Regions from separate parts of the Paradevosia tibetensis genome, predicted to be linked through region 2. Evidence: riboswitches for the same ligand, from Rfam matches in the RefSeq annotation. Region 2 holds a riboswitch; the other holds the start of a gene.
What was found. Region 2 has a riboswitch for cobalamin ahead of FNA67_RS01960 (CbtB domain-containing protein). Riboswitches for the same ligand answer to the same signal wherever they lie in the genome.
Positions count from the first base shown of each region.

Region 1: it holds a riboswitch for cobalamin, as region 2 does, so the genes downstream of both, nrdH (glutaredoxin-like protein NrdH) here and FNA67_RS01960 (CbtB domain-containing protein) in region 2, are expected to answer to the same signal.

Region 1 is NZ_CP041690.1:2,489,345-2,496,649, forward strand. It holds gene FNA67_RS12015 (vitamin B12-dependent ribonucleotide reductase) at 1-1,788, shown strand, start outside; gene FNA67_RS12020 (DUF2254 domain-containing protein) at 1,897-3,156, opposite strand; gene FNA67_RS12025 (I78 family peptidase inhibitor) at 3,407-3,721, shown strand; cobalamin riboswitch at 3,918-4,133, shown strand; gene nrdH (glutaredoxin-like protein NrdH) at 4,228-4,449, shown strand; gene nrdI (class Ib ribonucleoside-diphosphate reductase assembly flavoprotein NrdI) at 4,480-4,884, shown strand; gene nrdE (class 1b ribonucleoside-diphosphate reductase subunit alpha) at 4,872-7,019, shown strand; gene nrdF (class 1b ribonucleoside-diphosphate reductase subunit beta) at 7,039-7,305, shown strand, end outside.
Region 2 is NZ_CP041690.1:376,219-383,523, reverse strand. It holds gene cobN (cobaltochelatase subunit CobN) at 1-1,517, opposite strand, end outside; gene cobW (cobalamin biosynthesis protein CobW) at 1,673-2,710, opposite strand; gene FNA67_RS01965 (CbtA family protein) at 2,707-3,477, opposite strand; gene FNA67_RS01960 (CbtB domain-containing protein) at 3,494-3,673, opposite strand; cobalamin riboswitch at 3,717-3,927, opposite strand; gene FNA67_RS01955 (DUF4342 domain-containing protein) at 4,018-4,359, shown strand; gene FNA67_RS01950 (hypothetical protein) at 4,363-5,022, opposite strand; gene FNA67_RS01945 (DMT family protein) at 5,161-5,517, shown strand; gene FNA67_RS01940 (GTP-binding protein) at 5,514-6,704, opposite strand; gene FNA67_RS01935 (metallochaperone AztD) at 6,765-7,305, opposite strand, start outside.

The sequences.
Region 1 (7,305 bases), 2.1 Mb from region 2:
GAACTCACCGAGCGCGCCAAGGTGGCTTGGGACAACGCTCTCGCCCTCGGCGAGAAGCACGGCTACCGCAATGCCCAGGTTTCGGTGATCGCCCCGACCGGCACCATCGGCCTGGTCATGGATTGCGACACCACCGGCATCGAGCCCGACTTCGCGCTGGTCAAGTTCAAGAAGCTCGCCGGCGGCGGCTACTTCAAGATCATCAACCGCGCCGTGCCCCCGGCCCTGCGCACGCTCGGCTACTCGGAAAGCCAGATCGCCGAGATCGAGGCCTATGCCGTCGGCCATGGCAACATCAACCAGGCCCCGGGCATCAACCCCGGCACCCTGCGCGCCAAGGGCTTTGACGACGCCAAGATCGAAGCGCTGAACAAAGCCCTGGCCTCGGCCTTCGACGTCAAGTTCGCCTTCAACAAGTGGACGCTGGGCGAGGACTTCCTCAAGTCACTCGGCATCACCGACGAGCAGCTCAACGACTTCACCTTCGAACTGCTGCCGGCGCTTGGCTTCTCCAAGAAGGACATCGAGGCGGCGAACCTGCACGTCTGCGGCGCGATGACCCTGGAAGGCGCTCCGCACCTCAAGGCCGAGCACCTGCCGGTGTTCGATTGCGCCAGCCCCTGCGGCAAGATCGGCAAGCGCTACCTCTCGATCGAGAGCCACATCCTGATGATGGCTGCCGCGCAGCCCTTCATCTCGGGCGCAATCTCCAAGACCATCAACATGCCCAACGACGCCACCGTCGAGGACTGCAAGGAAGCCTACATGCTCTCCTGGCGCCTGGCGCTCAAGGCCAACGCGCTCTATCGCGACGGCTCCAAGCTCAGCCAGCCGCTCAACGCCGCCCTCCTCGCCGATGACGACGAGGAAGAGGACGATGCGGTCGAGGCCCTGGTGGCCCAGAACGCGGCGGCCCGCGTGCCGGTGGTTGCCGAAAAGATCGTCGAGCGCATCATCGAGCGCACCGTGCGCGAGCGCGAGAAGATGCCCGACCGCCGCAAGGGTTACACCCAGAAGGCAGTCGTGGGCGGCCACAAGGTCTATGTCCGTACCGGCGAATACGACGACGGGCGCCTGGGCGAGATCTTCATCGACATGCACAAGGAAGGCGCCGCCTTCCGTGCGATGATGAACAACTTCGCCATCGCCATCTCTCTCGGCCTCCAGTACGGCGTGCCGCTGGACGAATACGTGGAAGCCTTCACCTTCACCCGGTTCGAGCCCGCCGGCATGGTCATGGGCAACGACCGCATCAAGAACGCCACCTCGATCCTGGATTACGTGTTCCGCGAACTCGCCGTCTCCTATCTCGACCGCGACGACCTGGCCCACGTTAACCCCGAGGGCCCGACCTCGCTCGGCAAGGGCGTAGCCGAGGAAAAGAGCGCCCGTGGCAACACGGCCGCGCCTGCCCCGGTGCCCGCCGAGCGCTTTGTATCCCGCGGCATGACCCGCGGCCGCGTGGCCAACTCCTCGCTGATGCTGGTGCCCACGGCCCAGGTTTCGGCAACGGCGGCTCCGGCCATGCAGACCTCCACGGTCACCGCGCTGCGCACGGCCACGGCCCTCAAGGCCGAGCCCGCCCTCGCCCCTGCGGCCTTCCCGGCCGCCGAGCTGAGCCCCATCCCGAGCCCCCCGCCCAGCAAGGACGCGGGCCTGCTCCGGGCCGAGGCCCAGATGAAGGGCTACACCGGCGACCAGTGCACCGAGTGCCACAACTTCACCATGGTGCGTAACGGCACGTGCCTGAAGTGCGACACCTGCGGCACGACCACGGGTTGCAGCTGAGGGTAGTTGGGGAACAACAACCAAAGCTAATAAGTCATGTTTGGGCGCTCGGCTGAAAAGCCGGGCGCCTTGCTGTTTTGTCTGGCTCTGGTCAAGCGCCTCGGTCGACTAGTGCCCGGTCTGCAGCACCATCTGGGCGGCCTGGCGCACGCGCACCTTGTCGGCTTCTATCGGCAAGGCCGATTCTGAACGCTCGAGTGCTTCGGCGGCATGCCGGAGGGCTTGGGGGCGGAGCCGGCCTTCTCCGAGCCGGGAAAGCGTCAGGAAGGCCTTTTGCAGGCGGAGCCCGATCTCGACTACGGGCGCGCCGTCCCGGGCGATGGGCATGAAGAGGTCGTCAAACAGGTCGGCCAGCGCCAAGGGTGGCACGTAGACCTCTGGGTAGTCGGCCTCGTCAAACTCGTCCGGCTCAGACCAGATGGACAATATGCGAACCGCTCGCCCGATGACGTCGATCGCCGTCCCGGGGTCGTTGATGCCGGGCGACAGGGCGCGTGACGCGATTTCGGCGAGGACCGATGCGCCAAACCGCGGGTCCTGGTCGAACGAGCGCGTATCGGCGATGGAAAAGCAGTCGCGAACGGCCTTCTCGACCGCTTCGCCCTCGACGCGGGAGGTCCAGGCCAGCGTCTGCGTAGGATCGACGAACTTGCCCGGAATCGCGTTGAGATAGATGGCGCCACCTTCATCGGGAATGAGCTCGGCAAGCGCTCCGATATCAACGTGCTGCACGTATCCGATCTTGCTGCTCGGCACGGCGCGAGCGTCTGGCGGCAGGCCCGCCGGATCGTCAAAGGGTCGCCCACCCATATATGGATTTTGATGTCGGGCCCGCATGGCCTTGGCCGCCGCTTGCTCAACGCTGTCGGTCGTTTCGGTAACCCGGCCGAGCCGGGCCAGGTGGTCAATCCAGCGCAACAAGGTGACCACGATCAGGATAATGACGATGATCGTTGCGGCGAACAGGACGACCCTGCCCTGGGCTCCATAGGCTCCGGTGCTCAATACGATTATGCCGACCAGACTGAACAGGAAGGAGCCGACGAACGTGGACAGCACGTTCTTGGTGGTCGAGTCCTCGATAACCAGCTTCGTGGCACGGGGCGTGACATTGGTCGTGGCCGCCGAATAGGCCGAGACCATGATGCTGAGCGAAAAGGTCGTAACGGTCAGCATGCTCGAGGCGATGATGCTCAGGATATGGTCGACCGCATTGGCACCCACCTTGGCCGGCAGGTCGCTCGGAATGTACGGGTCCAGTGCGATACCCAGGAGCGCGACCAGAACCGCAACGACCGAAAAAATGCTGGCGCGAAACCAGATGCGGCGTGTGACCTGGATGGTAAGCCAAAGCCAGCGGGACGTCATGGCATCGTCCCTGTGGGTTCGTCCGAGCCGCGTTGCTGACCAGCCATGTTCAATCTCCTGTCCTGGCATCGCGAGGGGCGATGATCGAGAGACTTAACAAATGACGGGAAGTAAGGATGCCTTTCTACCGGCTCCTGCCCTCGCCGCCTTGTTGTCTTTCGGGCGGCTCGACGCGCGGCACGGAAAGGTGTTCTTCTTGTTGTCGCAGAGAACCGTTGTGGTCGCGCTGCCCGAACGAGGAGATATGCCGATGTTCAAGAGCTTGCCTGCGGGAATTGCCATTCTGGCGACCATCATCGCCTGCACCGCCCCTGCCCGGGCAGACGGGCCGGCGACCGAACCGGCCACGCCCGATTGCGGGGCGGCAGCGCTCGAGGCGAGCATCGGCAAGGCGGTGGTCGGCACGACGGCCGAAGACGTGACGGTCGGCGGCGCGCCGGTGCAGTCCAAAGGCGTGGTGCGCGTCATCATGCCGGGCGACATGGTCACCCAGGACTTCAGCGAGGACCGACTCAACCTGGAAGTCGACGAAGCCGGAAACCTGGCTCGGGCGACCTGCGGCTGAACGCACGCAGCGGCCCTCCACGTGCAGCGGCGGCTGTGAAGGCCGATGCCTTCGGCCGCTGCGCGCCAGACTTCCGGACGAGACCGGAGGCCGTTTCCCGCCCTCGTGATTCCCACGCACCATCGCGGGGAAGTTTCAACCCGATTCATCGCCCCTCACCTACCCCATATCCATTGACGCCAAAGAAGATGCGCATACTATATGTAGCGTTCTAGGTTCTTCCGGTTACCAAAGCCGGGAGCTAAGACGGGAACTCGGTGCGCTCCCTATGGGAGCAATGCCGAGGCTGCCCCCGCAACTGTAAGCGGCGAGTATCTGTTCGTTTTCGGCCACTGGACCCACCGGTTCGGGAAGGCGGAACAGAAGACGCTGACCCGCGAGCCAGGAGACCTGCCTCGAACAAGTTACGTCCACCGGCGGGGTGCCGGAGGCGAGCGGGTGCGCATGGGTCTTCCATTCGGCCGCCGTCCTCTATCCCTGCCCAGCTAACAGATGCGAGGGATCAGATGACCATCACCGTTTACAGCAAGCCCGCCTGCGTTCAATGCACCGCCACTACCCGCGCGCTCGACCGCAAGGGTATCGACTATACGCTCGTCGACATCTCAGAAGACGCCGAAGCCTATGCGCGCGTCCAGGGCATGGGCTACCGCCAGATCCCGGTCGTCGTCGCCGGCGAGCAGCATTGGGCCGGCTTCCGTCCCGACATGATCGGCGCCCTCTCCTGACGCCCGGACCGACGCGGACGCCATGCGGCCATGGGCAACATCGTCTACTATTCGAGCAGCTCGGAAAACACGCACCGCTTCGTCCGGAAGCTGGGCTTTGAAAGCCTGCGCCTGCCGGTCGAGGCCGGCGGGGAGCCCCCCGTCATCGAAGCACCCTATGTGCTGGTCCTCCCCACCTATGGCGGCGGAGGGGGCAAGGGCGCGGTTCCCAAGCCGGTTATCCAGTTCCTCAACAATCCTGCCAACCGCAGCCTGATCCGCGGCGTGATCGCCGCGGGCAACACCAATTTCGGGCCGGCCTACGCGATCGCGGGCGATATCGTCTCGCGCAAATGCGCCGTGCCCCTCCTCTACCGGTTCGAACTTCTCGGGACCGCGGAGGACGTCGAAAATGTCAGACAAGGACTCGTACGGTTTTGGACATGCTCACACTAGAACGCCCCGCAAAGGCCCCGGACCAGACGCTGGATTTCCACGCGCTCAACGCGATGCTGAACCTCTACGACAGCGAGGGCCGCATCCAGTTCGACAAGGACCGCCTGGCGGCACGGCAGTATTTCCTGCAGCACGTGAACCAGAACACGGTCTTCTTCCATAACCTGCGCGAGAAGCTCGATTACCTCGTGACCGAGGGCTATTACGAGCAGGAAGTGCTCGACCAGTACGCGTTCAACTTCGTCCGCGACCTGGTCGACCACGCCTATGGCAAGAAGTTCCGCTTTCCCACGTTCCTGGGCGCGTTCAAGTACTATACGAGCTATACGCTCAAGACCTTCGACGGCAAGCGCTACCTCGAGCGCTACGAGGACCGGGTCTGCATGGTCGCCCTGACGCTGGCGCGCGGCGACGAACAGCTCGCACGCAACCTCGTGGACGAGATCATTTCCGGGCGCTTCCAGCCGGCCACCCCGACCTTCCTCAATGCCGGCAAGAAACAGCGCGGTGAACTCGTCTCGTGCTTCCTGCTGCGCGTGGAAGACAACATGGAGAGCATCGGGCGCGCCATCAACTCGGCGCTCCAGCTCTCCAAGCGCGGCGGCGGCGTGGCTCTCAGCCTCACCAACATCCGCGAGATGGGCGCACCCATCAAGCAGATCGAGAACCAGTCCTCGGGCGTGCTGCCGGTGATGAAGCTCCTGGAGGATTCGTTCTCCTATGCCAACCAGCTGGGGGCGCGGCAGGGCGCGGGAGCGGTTTACCTGCACGCCCACCACCCCGACATCATGCGCTTCCTCGACACCAAGCGCGAAAATGCCGACGAGAAGATCCGCATCAAGACGCTGTCGCTGGGCGTGGTGATCCCCGACATCACGTTCGAACTGGCCAGGAACAACGAGGACATGTACCTGTTCTCGCCCTACGACGTGGAGCGGGTCTACGGCGTGCCCTTCACCGAAATCTCGGTGAGCGAAAAGTACCGCGAGATGGTGGCCGACAGCCGCATCCGCAAGAAGAAGATCAAGGCGCGCGAATTCTTCCAGGTCATCGCCGAGATCCAGTTCGAGAGCGGCTATCCCTACATCATGTTCGAGGACACGGTGAACCGGGCCAACCCGATTGCCGGCCGCGTGACCATGAGCAATCTCTGCTCGGAAATCCTGCAGGTCAGCGAGCCCAGCGTTTTCAACGACGACCTTTCCTATAGCCACATGGGCAAGGATATCTCGTGCAACCTGGGTTCGCTCAACATCGCCGCGGCGATGGATTCGGTCGATTTCGGCAGGACCATCGAGACCTCGATCCGCGCGCTGACCGCCGTGTCGGAGATGAGCGACATCGCCTCCGTCCCCTCGGTGGCCAAGGGCAATGCCGATAGCCACGCCATCGGACTCGGGCAGATGAATCTGCACGGCTACCTGGCCCGCGAGCGCATCTTCTACGGGTCCGAGGAAGGCGTCGACTTCACTAATATCTATTTCTACACCGTGGCTTACCACGCCGTCCGCACCTCGAACCTCATCGCCGCCGAGCGCGGCCGGAGCTTCAAGGGCTTCGAGAACTCGAAATATGCGAGCGGCGCTTACTTCGACAAATATACCGAGCAGGAATGGAAGCCCGCCACCGAAAAGGTCGAGGCGCTGTTCGAGAAGGCCGGCATCCACATTCCGACCCAGGAGGACTGGCGCGAACTCAAGGCCAGGGTGATGAAGACCGGCCTCTACAACCAGAACCTCCAGGCCGTGCCGCCGACCGGCTCGATCTCCTACATCAACCACTCGACCTCCTCGATCCACCCGATCGTCTCCAAGATCGAGATCCGCAAGGAAGGTAAGATCGGCCGCGTCTACTATCCCGCGTCCTTCATGACCAACGACAACCTGGAATACTACCAGGATGCCTATGAGATCGGGCCCGAGAAGATCATCGACACCTACGCGGCGGCGACCCAGCATGTCGACCAGGGCCTGTCTCTGACGCTGTTCTTCCGCGACACCGCCACGACCCGCGATATCAACCGCGCCCAGATCTACGCGTGGAAGAAGGGCATCAAGACCATCTACTACATCCGACTGCGCCAGATGGCGCTCGAGGGCACGGAGGTGCAGGGCTGCGTTTCCTGCACGCTCTGAGATGAAGGCTGACAGCAAGATGAACGTTCAATTCCGCCCCGCCGCCCGCGTGCGCGCCATCAACTGGAACCGCGTCCAGGACGACAAGGACCTGGAGGTCTGGAACCGCCTGACCAGCAATTTCTGGCTGCCCGAGAAGGTGCCGCTTTCCAACGATATCCCATCCTGGGCAACGCTGACCGCCGCCGAGCAGCAGCTCACCATACGGGTCTTTACCGGTCTCACCCTGCTCGACACCATCCAGAACGGGGTGGGCGCGGTGCGCCTGATGGCCGACGCGGCCACC
Region 2 (7,305 bases):
CCACCCTTGTTCCCTCCCCACAAGGGGGAGGGAGACGTTGGGGCTAGATCGTAGCCAGCAGCTTCCATTGCCTTGAGGATTTCGATCGTCGATTCCGGCGCATCGTAGCCGACGCCGTTGGCGAGGCGGCCGTCGCGGATGGGGTAGTTGGCGAGGACCAGGGCGATGCGCTTTTCCGGGTTCGGGGTGACGCGCAGGCGGGCGTAGTTGGCGGCCAGCGTGGCGGCGCGCGCGATGCCTTCAGGGTCGGGGGAGTAAGAGGAGAGCGCGCATTGGGTGGCGTCGTGCCAGACCGAGGATTCCTTGTGGCCGACGATGAGGCCGCCGATGCGGCCGTCGAGTTCGGGGAGGACCACCAGCATGGCGAGGTCCTTGGCGGAAAGGCCCTGGTAGTCGGCGGTCCACTGTTCGCGCGAGCGGCCGGACTGGACGAGCTGGATCACCGGGGCGTCGGTATCGGCAAACGGGTTCTGGGCAGGATCGAGGTTGTCGAGGCCGAGGGCGAAGCCGGTGAGGTTGAGGATGGCGGCGGGCGGGAACTCGGCGAGCGCCGCCTTGATGAACCGGACGCAGGAGGGCTCCTTGAGGGTCGAGACGACCAGCGGGACAGGATAGAGGTCTTGGGCCTCCAGCGCTGCGATGAGGGCGGTGAGCGTTCCGGTGCCGGCGCCTTCGAGGGCGGCCCGGTAGAAGAGGATGGGGACATGGGGGCGGTGGGTTTGGCTCACCCCCCTCCCGTCCTCCCCCGCAAGGGGGGAGGTGTTTCGATCCAGTTGCTGGTGCGATGCGGGTTCTACAATCACGGTCGGCACCTCCCCCCTTGCGGGGGAGGATGGGAGGGGGGTAGGCGACGAACTCCGAGCTTGCGGCTCACCCCCACCCTTGTTCCCTCCCCACAGGGGGGAGGGAGACGTTGGGGCGCGTAAGGTGTCGGCGTCGGTCATGCCGGTGGCGGGATGCCAATAACCGAACCGGGAAAAGGGTTGGGCCCGCAGGTCGTGCAACACTGGCTCCCTACCCCTTGTGGGGAGGGCCGGGGTGGCCAGAAGCTGGAATGCTGCCAGCAGCGTATCGGCATTCTCCGGGCCGCCCGCAACGAACAGCGTCAGCAGGCGGTCCCAGTCTTCCGGGGCGATGGTGGAGCGGGAGCGCAGGACCGGGTCGGGCACCGCGTCGTGCGAGAGCAGCACCAGGGGGATGTTTTCACGCATGGAGAGCGCGTAGATTTCGTCGACGCCATATTGCCAATAGGCGGGGCCGCCGATGAGGCGGAGGACGATGAGCCGGGCGTGGCGCACGGTCTGGTCGAGCCAGAGGTCGACCGAGAGGTTGTGCGAGAGCTTCAGGAGATTGGCGAGGCGCAGGCCCTTGTAGCCGGCGCGGTCGGTGGCGGCGGCGAGCATGGCCAGTTCGCTGTCGGCGGAGGTGCCGAAGACGATCTCGCCGGGCGACTGATTGAGATCGATCGCCTCGCCTTCCTGCTGTATGGCGCCGGCCTGGGCGGCGAGAAGGTGCATTTCTTGTCCTTTGGGGGCGGTGGTTGGGGCGACCCCTCACCCGCCGCTTTGCGGCGACCTCTCCCCGAGGGGGAGAGGTGCCCGCGTGGCACGAATCGTGCCGTCGTCCCTTCGCCCCTCCGGGGAGAAGGTGGCCCGAAGGGCCGGATGAGGGGTTACGCCGCCTGAAGGCTGGCCGTGATCGCATCGCGGTCGAGCGGGCTTTCGCCGATCACCACCAGCGCCGTTTCGCGCTTTTCGCCGTCCTTCCAGGGGCGGTCGAAATAGGCGTTTACGCGCGGGCCGACGGCCTGGATGGCCAGGCGCGCGGGGGCGCCTTCGATGGCGGCAAAGCCCTTGAGGCGCAGCACGTCGTGGGCGCGGATGGTTTCCTCGATGGTCTTGAGCAGGGCCTCGCGGCTGCCGGCGGGGAGACGGATCGAGAAGCTGTCGAAATCGTCGTGCTCGTGGCCTTCCCCGCCATGCTCCAGTTCGTGGGCGGATTCGCGGCCGTCGAGATCGTCCTCGCTGGCCATGCCCAGGCCCAGGAGAGCGACGGTATCGACATGGCCGTTGGCGGCGCGCACGATGCCGGTTCCCGGACGCATGGCGGCGCGCAGTTCGGCTTCGACCGGGGCCAGGCCGGACTCGTCGACGAGGTCGGTCTTGTTGACGATGATGAGGTCGGCCGAGACGAGCTGGTCCTTGAAGAGTTCCCCCAAGGGCGTCTCGTGGTCGAGCATGGAATCGGCCTTGCGCTGGGCATCGACCGCCTCTTCGTCGGAGGCGAAACGGCCTTCGGCGAGGGCGGCGGCGTCAACGACGGTGACCACGCCGTCGATGGTGACTTCGGTCTTGATCTCGGGCCAGTTGAAGGCGCGGATCAGCGGCTGGGGAAGCGCCAGGCCGGAGGTTTCGATGACGATGTGATCGGGGCGCTCGTCGCGTTCGAGCAGGGTCTTCATGGTGGGGATGAAATCGTCGGCCACGGTGCAGCAGATGCAGCCGTTGGCCAGCTCGATCATGTCCTCTTCGCGGCAGGTTTCGTCGCCGCACCCGGCCAGCACTTCCTTGTCGACGCCGATATCGCCGAACTCGTTGATGATGAGCGCGATGCGCTTGCCCCTGGCGTGGCCGAGCAGGTGCCGGACGAGCGTGGTCTTGCCCGAGCCGAGGAAGCCGGTGATGACGGTTACGGGGATCTTTTCGCTCATGCGTGCACCATTCTGGTTTGAGAGGCTTCGGCCTTGGCGAAGCGGGTATTGAGATAGCCCAGGAGCGGGCCGAGGATGAACCAGAAGACTGCACCGGCCGAGAGCGCGCTGGCGGCGAAGGCGGTGGCGAGGTGCGCCGGAACGGCGCTCGGTTCATGGGGCGGCTGCGGGGCACCGATGAGGTGGGGCAGAAGGATCAGCACGGCGCCGGCGCCAATGGCCTGCCAGTTGCGGAACTTGGCGATACCCAGCAGACCGGCGCCGGTGGCGATGGCCGTGCCCCACCACCAGAGCTGGCGGGCGCCCAGATCAGCGGCCGGCATGCCCGGGAGTTCGGGCGGCAGGCCGAAGGCGGGCGCGAGCTGGAAGACGATGAAGCCGCCCAGGCCCCAGACGATGCCGTTGGCGGCGGTGATGGGCAGGCCCACCAGCACCGAGACGGCGGCTAGGACCAGCGCGAAACCGATGGCGGCGAGGACGTCGGCAAGCACCGTATAGAAGATGCGCTCGGCGCCATCCTGGGGCGCCCAGGCGTCTTCGTCGTGGACGTGGCCGGCAGGAGCGGCCTCCTGGGCATCGTGGCTGTGCGCCGCGGTGCCATCTTCATGGGTGTGGGTGGCCGGCGCCGCGGGAGCCTCCTGGCCTTCATAGGTCTCGGCCTCGAGGATCAGCGGGGCGACGCGCCACTGCTGGACCGCCGACATGGCAAGACCGGCCGCGAGTCCGGACAGGACCGCAGCGAAGAATATTCGCCGGAACAGATTCATTTTTGTCTCGAAGCGCTTAGTGGCAGGGGAAGCCGAGGGCGTGGCGGGTGTCGTGGGCGCCGTTGTGGACGCGCATGTCACTGGCAAAGCCGATGCCGCCCAGCAGCACGAAGCCCAGGACGAGGGCGAGGCCGCCAGCGACAAGCCGCTGAGACAAGGTGAGATTGATGGTCTGGGTCTGCGTAGCAGTGGTCATTTTGCGGACACCCTCCGTGCGCGCGGATTAACGAGTTGGGCGTTTCCGCCCGGTTGCGCTGGCAGGTCTCCTGGCTCGCAGCCTCTTTGTCGCTGTGCCGCCTTCCCGGGCGAAGCCCAGTGGCAAATGGCAAAGCTGGCCGCTTACAGTTGCGGGGGCAGCCACGGTCTAGGCCCCTGATGGGTAATCCGCACCGTGTTCCCTTTTCATCCCCCGCGCCTGCGCTTGGGGGAACCAACGTGGGGTTAGGATTGCCACATATGGTTGCGCAAGGTCAATGCGCGTGAAATCGGCGCAGGGTTTCCTATGTATGGGGAAGAGAGGCTTCTCTGATGGAGACAGACATGGACGACCAGCCCAAGGATCACTGGAAGACCTTCACCGAGGAAATCGAGGTGGCCGGCAGCCAGCTCGTCGAGCGCATCACCCAGTTGCTCAAGGAAGGCAATGTGCGGCGCCTGCGCGTCAAGTCCGAGCGCGGCGACATCTATGCCGAGATCCCGCTCAATGCCGGGGTCGGCCTGGGCGGCATCATGGTGCTGGCCGCGCCGTGGCTGGCGCTGCTGGGGGCCCTGGCGGGGCTGCTGGCGCGGGTCAAGATCGAGGTGGTGCGGATCGAGCCGGTCGAGCCCGGGGAGGCTCCCCCGGCGGACAAGCAGCCGGACGAGCCCGATATCGATATCTAGCCGCTATTGCGGGGCGGCGGCTTCGCCGGCGCCCTCCCCTTCCCCGGTATCGGTATCGGCCGGGGCGCTGGGGTCGGGATAGCTGAGGTAGACGTCGTAGATGCGCGCATCGAGATCCACCAGGAGCGGCTCGGTGGACGATACTTCCCTGTCGCCCAGGATCGGGGTGTCGTCGACGCCGGTGGGCAGGTCCTTGCGCGGCTCGAACGCGACCCCCAGCGAGCAGCCGCCCGGAAGCGAGGCAAGCTTGCCGGAAGTGAAACTGGCCGAGCCGCCGTAGTCCCAATAGAAGCCGAGCAGGGTAAAGGGCTCGCCGTTGAGCGCCTGGACCTCGGCCACGGTCTGGCCGATATGGACGCCGCCGGGAGCGCTGTCATTTGGCGGGACGGTGAAATAGGCGATCGAATCGCGGTTCTCCTCATCCCACCAACCGACCTGGAAGCGCCTCGCCTCGTCATTGGGGAAGACGGTGGTGGCGAGCATGGTCTCGCCCTCGGCCCCGGGGACTTCGCCGAAGACGACGTTTTCCTTGCCGAAGGTCTCGATGAGGCGCGCCTCGGACGAATCGGGGCCGAACGCCCCCGAGCAGGCGAGCTCGGCGGCGGCGGCGGGAAGGACCGCGCCGGCCAGGGCCAACAGGGCGGCGAGAAGACGCAGGATCATGGATTGCCTCGCGGTATTCGGTGCTTTCCCCGAAATGTGTATGGGACGCCCGATGACTGCAAGATGAACGAGCGGACGCCCCATTGACGGAAGGCGGCGGGCGCGAGAGTGTGCGTCTCCCCCGCCCCCCGGTGCTCCATGCAGTTTTCCGCTTCCGCCGTGCTGCCGATCGTCCTGCTGATCGGATCGAACGTTTTCATGACCATTGCCTGGTACGGGCATCTCAAGTTCCCCACCGCGCCGATGTGGATCGCGGTGATGGCGAGCTGGTGCATCGCGCTGGTCGAATACTGGCTGGCGGTGCCCGCCAACCGCATCGGGTACGGCACCTATAGCGCGGCCGAGCTCAAGACCATCCAGGAGGTGATCTCGCTCAGCGTCTTCGCCGGCTTCGCCGTTCTGGTGCTGGGCGAAAGGTTCACCTGGAACCACGTGGTGGGTTTCGCGCTGATCTTTGCGGGCGCCTTCTTCATCTTCAAGGGACCGCTGCGCTAGCTCCAGGCCGGGAACGGATCGGGCAGGCTCGTCCAGTTGTCGGGCGTGAAGGCGCGCGCCGGGACGAGCGCGGCATCGAGTTCGCGCCGGATGGCGGCCTCGTCCATGTCCTCAAGGCCGATGAAGACCAGTTCCTGGCGCCGGTCGCCCCAGACGGGGTCGAGATAGGCGCGCATGGAGGCGGTCCAATCCGGATCGTCCGGCCAGCGCTGGGGCGGAACGGCGGACCACCACAGGCCCCGCCGACCGGTCCGCACGAGCGCTCCGGCCTGGCTCAGCTCACCGACGAAATGCGGGCGGGTGGCGAGCCAGAAGAAGCCCTTGGCGCGCACGACGCCCGGCCAGGCGCGGGCGATGAAACGATCGAGCAGGGCCGGATTGAAGGGCCGGCGGGCGCGGTAGACGAAGGAGCGGATGCCGTATTCAAGGGTCTCGGGGACGTGGTCGGCAAAGCCGTTGAGCTCCTTGAACCAGAGCGGATTGCGCTCGGCCATCTCGAGACTGAAGAGGCCGGTATCGAGGACCCGGTCGAGGGGAAGCTGGGCGAAATCGGTCTCGATGAGTTCGGCCGAGGGATTGAGCGCCTTGATGATGGAAATGGCGGCCTGGCGCTGGAGCAGGTTGGCAGAGGAGACCTTGTTGAGGACGATGACGTCGGCAAACTCGATCTGCTCGACGAGGAGGTCGACGAGGGCGCGCTCGTCCTCGGGGCCCAGGGTCTCGCCCCGATCCTTGAGGAAATCGGAAGAGCCGTAATCCTTGAGGAGGTTGGCGCAATCGACCACCGTCACCATGGTGTCGAGCCGGGTGATGTCGGCCAGGCTCTCCCCGTTCTCGTCGCGGAAATCGAAGGTGGTGGCGACGGGGAGCGGCTCGGAGATGCCGGTGGATTCGATGAGGAGATAGTCGAAGCGTTCCGCCTCGGCGAGCTTGCGCACCTCGGCGAGGAGATCGCCGCGCAAGGTGCAGCAGATGCAGCCATTGCTCATTTCGACCAGCTTTTCATCGGTCCGCGAAAGATCGGCGCCCCCCTCGCGGACCAGCGAAGCGTCGATATTGACCTCGCTCATGTCGTTGACGATGACGGCGACGCGCCGGCCCTCGCGATTGTTGAGGATGTGATTGAGCAAGGTGGTCTTGCCGGCGCCCAGAAAGCCGGAGAGCACGGTGACGGGAAGTCGTTTCATGGAATGATCCTGGCTGGAAAGCGCTCCCCTCCCCCGGCGGAGGGAGAGGGGATGAAGGGGTTAGTGGTGGTGATGGCCGTGGGTCTCTCCGGCGCCGCCGACCGCCACGATGTTGAAGGGCTTGCCGGCAAGCGCGATCTCGCGGGTCTTGGCGAAGCTGTGCGCATCCACGATGTGGATGAGGCCCTTGAGAGGATCGGTGACGGCGATCTCGTCACCGGCGACCGCCACACGGGGGCGCGGCAGGCTCCATTCGCCATCCATCGAATAGGGCTCGGTCAGCCGCAGCGTGCCGGTGACGGCGGCCGAGAGGATGTCGAGCTGGAGCAGGTTGCCGTCCTCGGTGAAGACATAGGCGAATTTGGGCCGCACAGGATCGACGGCGAAGTGCACGCGCCGGGTCGGCAGATCGACGAGACGGAAGGCGTCCTGGGCACTCGGGTCGATGACGGCGACGCGCGAAGCGCCATAATTGCCCAGGAAGTACTGGAAGCCGACGCCGCCGAGGAGCGCGGTCGCCTTGCCTTCGGGCAGGTCAGGCGCATAGGGCAGGAAGGAAATCTCGGGACCTTCGCCGCCCTCCCTGGCGATCAGCAGGCCG